DNA from 3 places in the Streptomyces sp. NPDC005263 genome. Region 1 is predicted to be linked to each of the others. Evidence: riboswitches for the same ligand, from Rfam matches in the RefSeq annotation. Region 1 holds a riboswitch; each other region holds the start of a gene.
The links. Region 1 has a riboswitch for S-adenosylmethionine ahead of ACFYRY_RS06660 (putative leader peptide). Riboswitches for the same ligand answer to the same signal wherever they lie in the genome.
Positions count from the first base shown of each region.

Region 2: linked by a shared signal. The riboswitch ahead of ACFYRY_RS12310 (aminotransferase class V-fold PLP-dependent enzyme) and the one ahead of ACFYRY_RS06660 (putative leader peptide) in region 1 are both predicted to bind S-adenosylmethionine.
Region 3: linked by a shared signal. The riboswitch ahead of thrC (threonine synthase) and the one ahead of ACFYRY_RS06660 (putative leader peptide) in region 1 are both predicted to bind S-adenosylmethionine.

Region 1 is NZ_JBIAKJ010000001.1:1,454,172-1,457,778, reverse strand. Features, by position in the region: gene ACFYRY_RS06670 (ABC transporter permease) at 1-568, opposite strand, end outside; gene ACFYRY_RS06665 (ABC transporter substrate-binding protein) at 573-2,192, opposite strand; gene ACFYRY_RS06660 (putative leader peptide) at 2,407-2,523, opposite strand; SAM riboswitch class IV at 2,558-2,671, opposite strand; gene ACFYRY_RS06655 (DUF1684 domain-containing protein) at 2,760-3,584, opposite strand.
Region 2 is NZ_JBIAKJ010000002.1:1,127,305-1,130,911, reverse strand. Features, by position in the region: gene ACFYRY_RS12320 (rhomboid family intramembrane serine protease) at 1-88, shown strand, start outside; gene ACFYRY_RS12315 (Lrp/AsnC ligand binding domain-containing protein) at 85-366, shown strand; gene ACFYRY_RS12310 (aminotransferase class V-fold PLP-dependent enzyme) at 382-1,755, opposite strand; SAM riboswitch class IV at 1,935-2,051, opposite strand; gene trpD (anthranilate phosphoribosyltransferase) at 2,123-3,187, opposite strand; gene ACFYRY_RS12300 (cytochrome bc complex cytochrome b subunit) at 3,324-3,607, opposite strand, start outside.
Region 3 is NZ_JBIAKJ010000004.1:718,596-722,202, forward strand. Features, by position in the region: gene thrC (threonine synthase) at 1-1,173, opposite strand, end outside; SAM riboswitch class I at 1,191-1,331, opposite strand; gene ACFYRY_RS21810 (glucosyl-3-phosphoglycerate synthase) at 1,510-2,454, shown strand; gene ACFYRY_RS21815 (trehalose-6-phosphate synthase) at 2,507-3,607, shown strand, end outside.

The DNA.
Region 1 (3,607 bases):
CCGTCGGCACCGCCAGCGTCAGCGCCGGCAACACCAGCCCCTTGAATCCGTCGTTGCCGAACGCGGGGAACCAGTGCAGCCGGAAGGAGAACGTCTCGACCAGCAGCAGCCCCACCCAGAACGTCGGAACGGACACCCCCAGCGGCGGCAACGACAGCAGTAGCTGCCGCAGCCAGCGCTGGGCGGTGTAGGTCGCCAGCACCGCCAGACCGCCGCCGAGGACCACCGCGAGCAGCAGTGCCGCGCCGGTCAGCTGCAGTGTCTGCGGCAGGGCGTCGGCCAGCGTCGAGGTGACAGGGCGACCGGTGGACACCGAGTCGCCGAAGTCTCCGCGCACCGCCCGGCCGAGGTACTCGGCGTACTGCACCAGCACCGGCTTGTCGAAGCCGTACTCGTGCCGCAGGGCGGCGATCTGCCGCGGGTCGACCTGCCCCGAGTCCATTCCGGCACTGGCCATCGCCGTGACCGGGTCGCCCGGCAGATAGTCCAGCACCAGGAACGAGACCGTGTACGCCGCCCACAGCACGCCAACCGCCTGTGCGAGCCGTTTGATCACATAGCGGCGCATGCGGCTAGCCGATCCAGGTGTCATGCAGCTGAAGCCGGCTCGAGGCGTCGAAGTCCAGGTCGTGCACCTTCTTCGACACGCCCAGCTGGGTCTGGAGCTCCACCACCGGCGCGTAGTAGGCGTTCCGCACGAGCAACTGCTGTGCCTGGGTGACCAGTTGCCTGCGCTTGGCCGAGTCGATGGTGGCGGCCTGCTCGGACAGTGCCGTGTCCAGGGAACTCGGGGGCAGGCGGTAGAAGTTGGCCAGCTTGGTGGAGAAGGAGCTGCGAAGGATGTCGGGGTCGGCGCGGGTCACGTTCCCCCACACCGCGTCGTAGTCGCCCGACTGGAGTGTCGGGGCGAACTGAGTGACCTGGAGCTGTTTGAGGGTCACGTCGACACCGACGGCCTTGAACTGCTGCTGGATCAGCTCCAGCGCGGGCTGGTTGGTGGCCGCGTTGGGGAACCACTTGATGGTCAGACTCAGCTTCTTGCCGCCCTTGGAGCGGATGCCGTCGCTTCCGGCCTTCCAACCGGCCGCGTTCAGCAGGGACTTGGCCTTGGCGGCGTCGAAGGTCAGGCCGGAGGCGAGGTCGGCATGGTCGGGCGTGGTGTGCGCGAGGACGCTGGTGGCCGGCTGGGTTCCGGTCGGGAACACCGTGTCGGCTATCTGCTGCCGGTTGATGGCGAACAGGACTGCCTGGCGCACCTTGGCGTCCTTGAGCAGCGGTCGTGAGTTGTTGAGGCCGAGACCGAACACGAGGCCGGGGTTGGCCCGTCGCTGGAGGCTGACCTGACCGCCCTTGAGCGCCGCCTCGTTGGCCTTGCCCACGCTGCTGATCGCGTCGACCTGGCCGGACTGGAGACTTCCGGCCCGTACACCCGCCTCCGGAACGACCTTGAACACCAGCTTGTCCAGGTAGGCCTCGCCCTTCTTGGACCACCGCGCGGAACCCCAGGCGTATCCGGTGCGCTTGGCCAGGGTGAGCGACTGGTTCTGCACGTACTGCTTCAACACGAAGGGCCCGGACCCGATCACCCCGTCGCTGCACTTCTGCTGCGGGGTCCTCTTCACGCTCGCCGACGACTCGATGCCGAGCGAGTGCGTCGAAGTCGCCTGCAGGAACTGCGCGTTGGGCTGCTCGAAGGTGACCTTGACGGCGAGCGGGTCGACTACCGTGGTGCTCTTGACACCGCTGAGATAACCCTGGGCCAGGGTACCGAGCGCGCCCAGCTCGGGCACCGCGTCGAAGTTGTCCTTGACCACCTGGGCGGTCAGCTTCGTGCCGTCGCTGAAGGTGACGCCCGACCTCAGATGGAAAGTGAACGTCGTGGCGTCGGAGCTGACATCCCAGCTCTTCGCCAGCCACGGCACGATCTTGCCGGTCTTGGGGTCCTGGTCCGTCAGTGAGTCCACGACCTGGCGCACCGAGTAGATGGTCTCGTTGCTGGCGACCTGCTGCGGATCCACGCAGCCGGCGTCCGAACCCACCGCGAAGGTCAGGGTGCCGCCGGACTTGGGCTGCCCGGCGCCGCTGCCGGAATCGCCGCCGCCCGATCCGCAGGCGGTCAGCAGAACACTGGTGGTCACAAGGGCGGTCAGTGCCGCCCACCGGGAGGTTCTGACATCGGAAAGTGCAGTCACGGAGGGCTTCTCCTACTCGAGTCACCAGGCACGGCTGTGGCGCAGGGCACGGCCGTGCGTGGGCGTGCGACCCCGGCCGGCGCGACGCCGGTGCCGGGGGAGCGCTGTGCAGAGGGGATCAGGCGAAACGGGGGATCAAAGACAGGCAGAGATCAAGCGCATGCGGGTGCGGCGACGACAGGTGCCGTACTGCGACCAGCGGCGGGAAGGCCCGTCAGGCCCGACAGAGACAGCTGGTCGAGCGCTTGAGGTCGATGTGGCGCCGACGGGAGAGCCGGGAGAACACGGTGGCGCCGGCGAAGCGGGCGCTGAGGTCACCACCGTGCCGCATATCGGTCCTCCACATATCCGGCCCCGGTCACGGGGCCACGCGCTTGCGGGGATCGTCGGTGATCCCGCCGGGCTTTCACCTGGAGCACCCCACCGCGCGGGAGGGTTGCCGGTCAGCGAGCCAGGGCTTGACGCTGACACTCAATGCCGTTCGTGATCGTACGGAGCGGTCTTGTCGTACGTCAATGGCGCAACAGGACGCCGTGTCAGGGGAGTCGGGGCGGGAGTGCGTCCAGGTCAGGAGCCGCCGCGCTCGCGGGGGATCTTCTGACCGGCCTCGATCGCGACCGGCAGCCGGTTCTCGGCCGGGGGCAGCGGGCAGGTGGCCAGGTCGGTGTAGGCGCACGGCAGGTTCGTGGCGCGGTTGAAGTCCACGACGACCGTGCCGTCGGCGGTGGGCGGATCGAGGGCCAGGGCCCGGTTGGCGGCGTACGTGGTGAGGCCGGAGGTCGCGTCGGTGAACAGCACCATCAGCCGTCCCGCACCATGGCCGGGGAACGCGGTCAGCGACAGCAGCTGCCCGTCCAGCTCGAACTCGACCCTGCCCGGAGCGTCGTACACATGCTCAAGGCCCTCGACTGCGGCGCCCACGGTGGTCGGTCGTGGCGTGTCGAACGGGATGTAGCGGCCCGTCACGGCCCAGCGCGGGTCGGGGGCGTAGGCGGGCGTTCCGGTGAAAGCCGTACGCAGCGGCGCGTCCGGGTGCCGGGGGCGCACGATGTCCTGGCCGCCGCGCTTGGCGACCTCGATGACGGCGTCTTTCCAGACAGCGTCGACGCCGCCGCGCTCGGGAAGCACGCCGAAGCGGTGCTCGCCGTGCACCGGCGTCCCGTCGACGACCAATTCCTCACCCTCGTCGAGGTCTACGACTACTCCTTCGGGGCCGGTGCGCCACGCGCCGGGCGCGTCCGGGAAGCGCTGGGGTCGGCCGTCGAGCCAGTGCAGGCCGGTGATCGCCAAGAAGCCGTGCGGGGCGGCGAGCCGGGCCTCTTGGGCGCGGTACCACTCCAGCCAGGTCTCGGTGAAGGCGTGGAGGTCCGTGGTGGTGGCCTCGGTGGTCATAGGGAATCTCCTTTGTGACGGGG
Region 2 (3,607 bases), on a different contig from region 1:
GTTCGGTTACGCGTGGGTGCGGTTTCGACGTGGGACTACAGTGAGATCCACCCCAGCTCCGGCCCCCGAGGGAGAGAACCAGCCGTGATCACCGCGATCGTGCTCATCAAGACCAGCGTGGACCGGATCCCCGAGATCGCCGAGTCGATCGCCTCGCTGGAGAGCGTGAGCGAGGTCTTCTCGGTCACCGGGACGTACGACCTGATCGCCATGGTGCGGGTGCGGCGGCACGAGGACCTGGCGGAGGTCATCCCCGGCCGGATCAGCAAGATCCCCGGGGTGGAGGGCACGGACACCCACGTGGCGTTCCGTACGTACTCCCAGCACGACCTGGAGGCGGCGTTCGCGATCGGGCTGGACTCCTGACCGGCGGAACCCTTCTCACACGGCCGGGACGCAGCGGCCGTCCTCGGTCCGGTAGCGCCACTTCGCACCCTCCCGCACGAGCTCCCGGACCGCGGTGACGAAGCGCTCCACGTGCTCGTCCGGGGTGCCCGCGCCGAAGCTCACCCGGATGGCGTTCAACGACTTCTCGCCGGGCGCGGCCTCGGGGGCGCCGCACTCGCCCTGGGTCTGGGGATCGCTGCCGAGCAGGGTGCGGACCAGCGGGTGGGCGCAGAAGAGGCCGTCGCGGACGCCGATGCCGTACTCGGCGGAGAGCGCGGCGGCGAAGTGGGAGCTGTTCCAGCCATCGACGACGAAGGAGATCACGCCGACCCGGGGGGCGTCGTCCCCGAACAGGGACAGGACCCGGACCTCGGGCACCTCGGCGAGGCCGGTGGTGACCTTCTCGATCAGGTGCCGCTCACGGGCAACCAGGGTGTCGAACCCGGCTTCCGTCAGCGCCTTGCAGGCGGCGGCGATGGCGTAGGCGCCGATGACGTTGGGCGAGCCGGCCTCGTGCCGGGCGGCGCTCTCGTGCCACTCCACGTCCACTCCCCCGTCCTCGCGCCGGGTGACCTTGCGGCTGGCGCCGCCGCCCGCGAGGTACGGGTCGGCCGCGATCAGCCAGTCGGCCCGCCCGGCCAGCACGCCGGAGCCGAAGGGGGCGTACAGCTTGTGCCCGGAGAAGGCGATCCAGTCGACGTCGAGGTCCTGCACCGAGACGGGGTGGTGCGGGGCCAGCTGGGCGGCGTCCAGGACGATCCGGGCGCCGTGGGCGTGCGCGGCGGCCGCCAGTTCCCGTACCGGCCACAGCTCCCCGGTGACGTTCGAGGCGCCGGTCACGCAGACCAGGGCCGGGCCGTACGGGTCCCGGTCGGCCAGCGCCCGCTCCAGGGTGGCCACCGCCTGCTCGGGGGTGCGCGGGGCGTCGAGGTAGCTGACCCGGGCGTCCTGCCAGGGCAGCAGCGAGGCGTGGTGCTCGGTCTCGAAGACGAAGACCTGACAGTCGGCCGGAAGCGCGGCGGCGAGGAGGTTGAGGGAGTCGGTGGTGGACCGGGTGAAGATCAGCTGGTCGTCGGCTCGGCAGTCCAGGAACTCGGCGACGGTCCGGCGGGCGTTCTCGAAGAGGTCCGTGGAGAGCTGGGACAGGTAGCCGGCGCCGCGGTGCACGCTGCCGTAGTAGGGCGCGTAGGCGGCCACGTCGTCCCAGACGCGCTGCAGGGCGGGCGCGCTGGCGGCGTAGTCGAGCGCCGCGTAGGTGACCTCGCCGCCGGTGACGAGCGGGACGGTGACATCCCGCCCCAGAACGGGCAGCGCACCCGAAATGTCACTGCGAACGGACTGGGCGGAGGCAACGGTGGGGACAGACATGGCGAACTCCCGTGAGAGGCAGCTGGAAACACCACGCGAGCGGATACGGCTCAAGCGCGGGTGAAGGTGAGAAAAAGGGGTGCGGAGGCGGGGCTCTGCGGCCCTATCGCATTCGCTGGCTCACGGAAGGCTCCTCGACGACCAGGACCCCTGGTGCGCTCACTCAGAAGAGTGCGAGGGGTCCGCGCTTGCCGTAGACCTCGCTGCCTACGGCCTGGTCTTCACCCGGGGCACCCCGCCACGGACGGAGGGTTGCCGGACAGTCGGCCGGGGCCTCATGACTGTCACTCATGACCTGGCCAAAAACGTACGCGACGTGATCGTGGTCCCGCAACCCGTGTCCGGATCGCGGGACATCGCCACGTCCTCAGGCGTTGCTGGCCGCCGCCCAGCGCTCCAGCGTCCGCTTGGCCGCGCCGGAGTCGATGGACTGGGCCGCCTTGTCCATGCCGGCCCGGATCTGCTCCGTCAGCGGCGCCCCGGTCGGTTCCAGCGCCACCAGTGCCGCCGCCGAGTTCAGCAGGACCGCGTCCCGTACCGGACCCCGCTCGCCGTCCAGGAGACGGCGGGCGACCTCGGCGTTGTAGGCGGGGTCGGCGCCTCTCAGCGCCTGCACCGGCACCAGATCGAGGCCGACGTGCCGCGGGTCGAAGGACTCCTCGCTGACCTTGCCGTCGCGCACGATCCACACCCGGGAGGTGGCCGTGGTGGTCAGCTCGTCGAGACCGTCGTCGCCGCGGAACACCAGCGCGGACGAGCCGCGCTCGGCCAGTACACCGGCGATGAGCCCCGCCATCCGGGTGTCGAAGCAGCCGATCGCCGAGGCGGTGACCTTGGCGGGGTTGGTCAGCGGACCGAGCAGGTTGAACGACGTCGGAATCCCCAGGTCCCGCCGGACCGCGCCGACGAACCGCATCGAGGGGTGGAACCTGGCCGCGAAGCAGAAGGTGATCCCGGCCTCCTCGACCACCCGGGCCACACCCTCGGGCGACAGGTCCAGGTTGATGCCGAGCTTCTCCAGCACGTCGGAGGATCCGCTCGCCGAGGACGACGCCCGGTTGCCGTGCTTGACGACCTTCGCCCCGGTGCCCGCGATCACGATGGCGGACATCGTCGAGATGTTGACCGTCTTGGCCCGGTCGCCGCCGGTGCCCACGATGTCGACGGCGGGTCCGGGGATGTCCAGCGGCTGCGCGTGCGCGTACATCGCCTCGACGAGACCGGTGATCTCCTCGACCGTCTCGCCCTTGGCCCGCAGCGCCACCATGAAGCCCGCGATCTGCGCGTCCGTGGCCTCACCGCTCATGAACCGGTCCATGGCCCACGCCGTGTCACCGGCGCTCAGATCCCGGCCGCCGAGCAGCGCGCTCAACACCTCGGGCCAGGAACGGCCCGCCGCGGTGTCGCCTCCAGCGGGGGTCACAGCGCTCATAAGCCGCTCCTGGGTCGGTCCCGTACGCCGGGGACACCGTTCTTCTCGTCGGGTCCACCCTATCCAGCGCCGGGCACGGCGAAGGGCCCCCGTCCGAAGACCGGACGGGGGCCCTTGCCGTGGTGTGGCGACGCGATCAGTGGTGGCCGTGGCCGCTGGTGATCTCCTTGTACTCCTCGACGCTCGGCTTGGGGATCTGGGCCTCCTCGCCGTAGTACGCCTCGCTGAGCTTGGCGCGGAGCTTCTCGGAGCCCTTCACCTTGCGCTCGACGCCGTTCTCGTCGACCGTCGGGCCGATCTCGGCCGGCTTGTACTGCTCGTGCGCCGTGAGCGTGTGCAGCTGCTCCTGGCTGAGCGGCTCGTGCACCTCGATGAACTCACCGTGCGGCAGGCGCTTGATGATGCCCGACTCGCGGCCGT
Region 3 (3,607 bases), on a different contig from region 1:
CACCGTGGTCTTCGTCGGGTCGAGCAGACCGTTCTCGATCAGCTTCCGCGTCACACCCACCGTCACACCACCGGCGGTCTCCGCGAAGATGCCCTCGGTCCGCGCCAGCAGCCGGATCGCGTCGACGACCTGCTCGTCGTTCACGTCCTCCACCGCGCCGCCGGTGCGACGGGCGATGTCGAGAACGTAAGGACCGTCGGCCGGGTTGCCGATCGCCAGCGACTTGGCGATGGTGTTCGGCTTCTGCGGCCGGACCACGTCGTGCCCGGCCTTGTAGGCGACGGACACCGGCGAGCAGCCCTCGGCCTGCGCACCGAAGATCTTGTACGGCTTGTCCTCGACGAGCCCGAGCTTGATCAGCTCCTGCAGACCCTTGTCGATCTTCGTGAGCTGCGAGCCGGAGGCGATCGGGACGACCAGCTGGTCCGGGAGCCGCCAGCCGAGCTGCTCACAGATCTCGTACGCCAGGGTCTTGGAGCCCTCGGCGTAGTACGGCCGCAGGTTCACGTTGACGAAACCCCAGCCCTCGCCGGCCGGGTCGCCGATCAGCTCGGAGCAGAACCGGTTCACGTCGTCGTAGTTGCCCTCGATGCCGACGAGCTCTCCGCCGTAGACGGCGGCCATGACGACCTTGCCCTGCTCCAGGTCGTGCGGGATGAACACGCAGGAACGGAAGCCGGCCCGGGCGGCGGCGGCGCCCACCGCGCCGGCGAGGTTGCCGGTGGAGGAGCAGGAGAGGGTGGTGAAACCGAAGACGCGGGCGGCCTCGATGGCCTGGGCGACGACGCGGTCCTTGAAGGAGTGCGTCGGGTTGCCGGAGTCGTCCTTGACGAACAGCTTGCCGGCCTCGACGCCCAGCTCACGGGCCAGGTTGTCGGCCTTGACGAGCTTGGTCCAGCCGGGGTTGATGTTGGGCTGGTCCGCCACGTCCGCCGGGACGGGCAGCAGCGGCGCGTAGCGCCAGATGTTCGCGGGGCCCGCCTCGATCTGCTTGCGGAGTTCCTCGGCGTCGTAGGCGGAGAAGTCGTAGGCGATCTCGAGCGGGCCGAAACACTCCTCGCACGCGAAGACCGGGCCGAGGGGCACGCGGTGTCCGCACTCGCGGCAGCTCAGCGCGGCGGCGGGGCCGAGGTCTACGGTGTTCGTGGTGCTTGCATCAGTCTGCACAGCCATGGAGGCGAGGCCCTTTCTCCTCATCTTCCTCACGACGCACTTCGCCGTGAGACGGATTTGGCACCTTCCCGAGTCGGGAGCCTCGCTGGTGACGAGAACCGACTGGAGGGTTGCCGGGGCTTCATCGGGCCGTATCCCTCTGCCCCTCTGGATGAGCGGTATGTGGTTGTTGATCGATGTAACGAAGCAGTGACCCACGACGTGCGATGGTCATCCGCGTTGTTCAAGACTGTAACCGAAGGCCAGGACAGTTGAGATAGTCGTCCGAACCGCGAGATGGATCACCTAGCACGTGGATCACTGACTCGCCTAGAGAACGTAGAGGAGCCGCGCACTGTGCTGAACGAAGTCGAGCGCTGGCTGAACACCCGCTCCTGGTCGAAGAACGATCGCCCGCTCCACAGGATCCTGGCAGCGAAACGCGCCACCGGCCAGTCGGTCAGCGTGGTGCTGCCGGCGCTGAACGAGGAGGAGACGGTCGGTGACATCGTCGCCGTGATCCGTCACGACCTCATGCGGCAGGTCCCGCTCGTCGACGAGATCGTCGTGGTGGACTCGGGATCGACCGACCGCACCTCCGAGGTGGCCGCCGCGGCCGGGGCCAGGGTCGTCCACCGCGACGACATACTGCCCCGCATCCCGGCCGCCCCCGGCAAGGGCGAGGTGTTGTGGCGTTCGCTGCTGGTCACCGGCGGCGACATCGTCTGCTTCATCGACGCCGACCTGAAGGAGTTCTCCTCCGACTTCGTCTCCGGGATCGTGGGCCCGCTGCTCACCGAACCCGGGGTCGACCTGGTCAAGGGCATGTACGACCGTCCACTGGGCGGCGCGCCCGGCCAGGGCGGCCGGGTCACCGAACTGATGGCCCGCCCGCTGCTGAACATGCACTGGCCGCAGCTGGCCGGTTTCGTACAGCCGCTGGGCGGCGAGTACGCGGCCCGCCGCTCCCTGCTCGAACAGCTGCCGTTCCCCGTCGGATACGGCGTCGAGCTGGGCATGCTGGTCGACGCCCTGCACCTGGTGGGCCTCGACGCCCTCGCCCAGGTCGACCTGGGCGTGCGCATCCACCGCCACCAGGACGGACAGGCACTGGGCCGGATGTCCGCCGCGATCTACCGCACCGCCCAGCTCCGGCTGGCCCGCGGCCACCTCATCCGGCCCGCCCTCACCCAGTTCGAACGGACGCGGGACGGCTTCGAGCCACGCACCTACTCGGTCGACACGGAGGAGCGCCCGCCGATGGCGCAGATCGCGGAGTACGCGGCCCGCAAGGTCGCCTGACGAATGTCATCCGTACGTTTGAGCGTTTCCGGGCCGGGCTAGGTTGAGGCGTATGTCCTCCACCAGCGGTGCTGCTCAGGTACTGGTCGCGTCCAACCGCGGCCCGGTTTCGTACGAGGTACGCGAGGACGGCTCGCTGCACGCCAAACGGGGCGGCGGCGGGCTGGTCTCGGGGCTGTCCGCGATCGGCTCGGACGCGGGATCCCTGTGGGTGTGCTCGGCGCTGGATGACGGCGACCGGGAGGCGGTGTGGCGCGGGGTCGGCGAGGACGGCGTACGGATGCTGGACATCCCGGCCGACGTGCACGCCGACGCGTACAACGGCATCGCCAACTCGGTGCTGTGGTTCGTGCACCACATGCTGTACCAGACCCCGCTGGAGCCGGTCTTCGACGCGGAGTTCCGGCGCCAGTGGGCGTCGTACGAGACGTACAACCGGGCGTTCGCCGAGGCGCTGGCCGAGGAGGCGGCACCGGGGGCGTCGGTGGTGGTCCAGGACTACCACCTGACGCTGGTCCCGGGCCTGCTGCGGGAACTGCGCCCGGATCTGCGGATCGGCCACTTCTCGCACACGCCGTGGGCGCCGCCGGAGTACTTCCGGATGCTGCCGGACGACATCGGTCGGCAGGTCCTGCGGGGCATGCTGGGCGCCGACCGGCTGGGTTTCCTGACCCACCGCTGGGCGGACGCGTTCACCGCGTGCGCCGAGGAGTTCGCCGGGGGGCTCGGGAGCACGCGGATCGGTGTGCACGGTCTCGGTGCGGACGCGGACTTCCTGCGCAGGCGGGCGCACGAGGCGGACGTCGACGAGCGGATGGCGGCGCTGCGGGCCGAGATCGGCGAGGGCCGCAGGACCATCGTCCGGGTGGACCGCACCGAGCTGTCGAAGAACATCGTGCGGGGCCTGCTGGCGTACCGGCAGCTGCTTGACGACCACCCGGAGTGGCGCGAGCGGGTGGCGCACGTGGCGTTCGCGTACCCCTCGCGGCAGGACCTGGCGGTGTACCGGGACTACACGGCCGAGGTGCAGCGGCTGGCCGAGGAGATCAACTCCCAGTACGGGACGCCGGGTTGGACTCCCGTCGTGCTGCACGTCAAGGACGACTTCGCGCGCTCGCTGGCGGCCTACCGGCTGGCCGACGTGGCCCTGGTG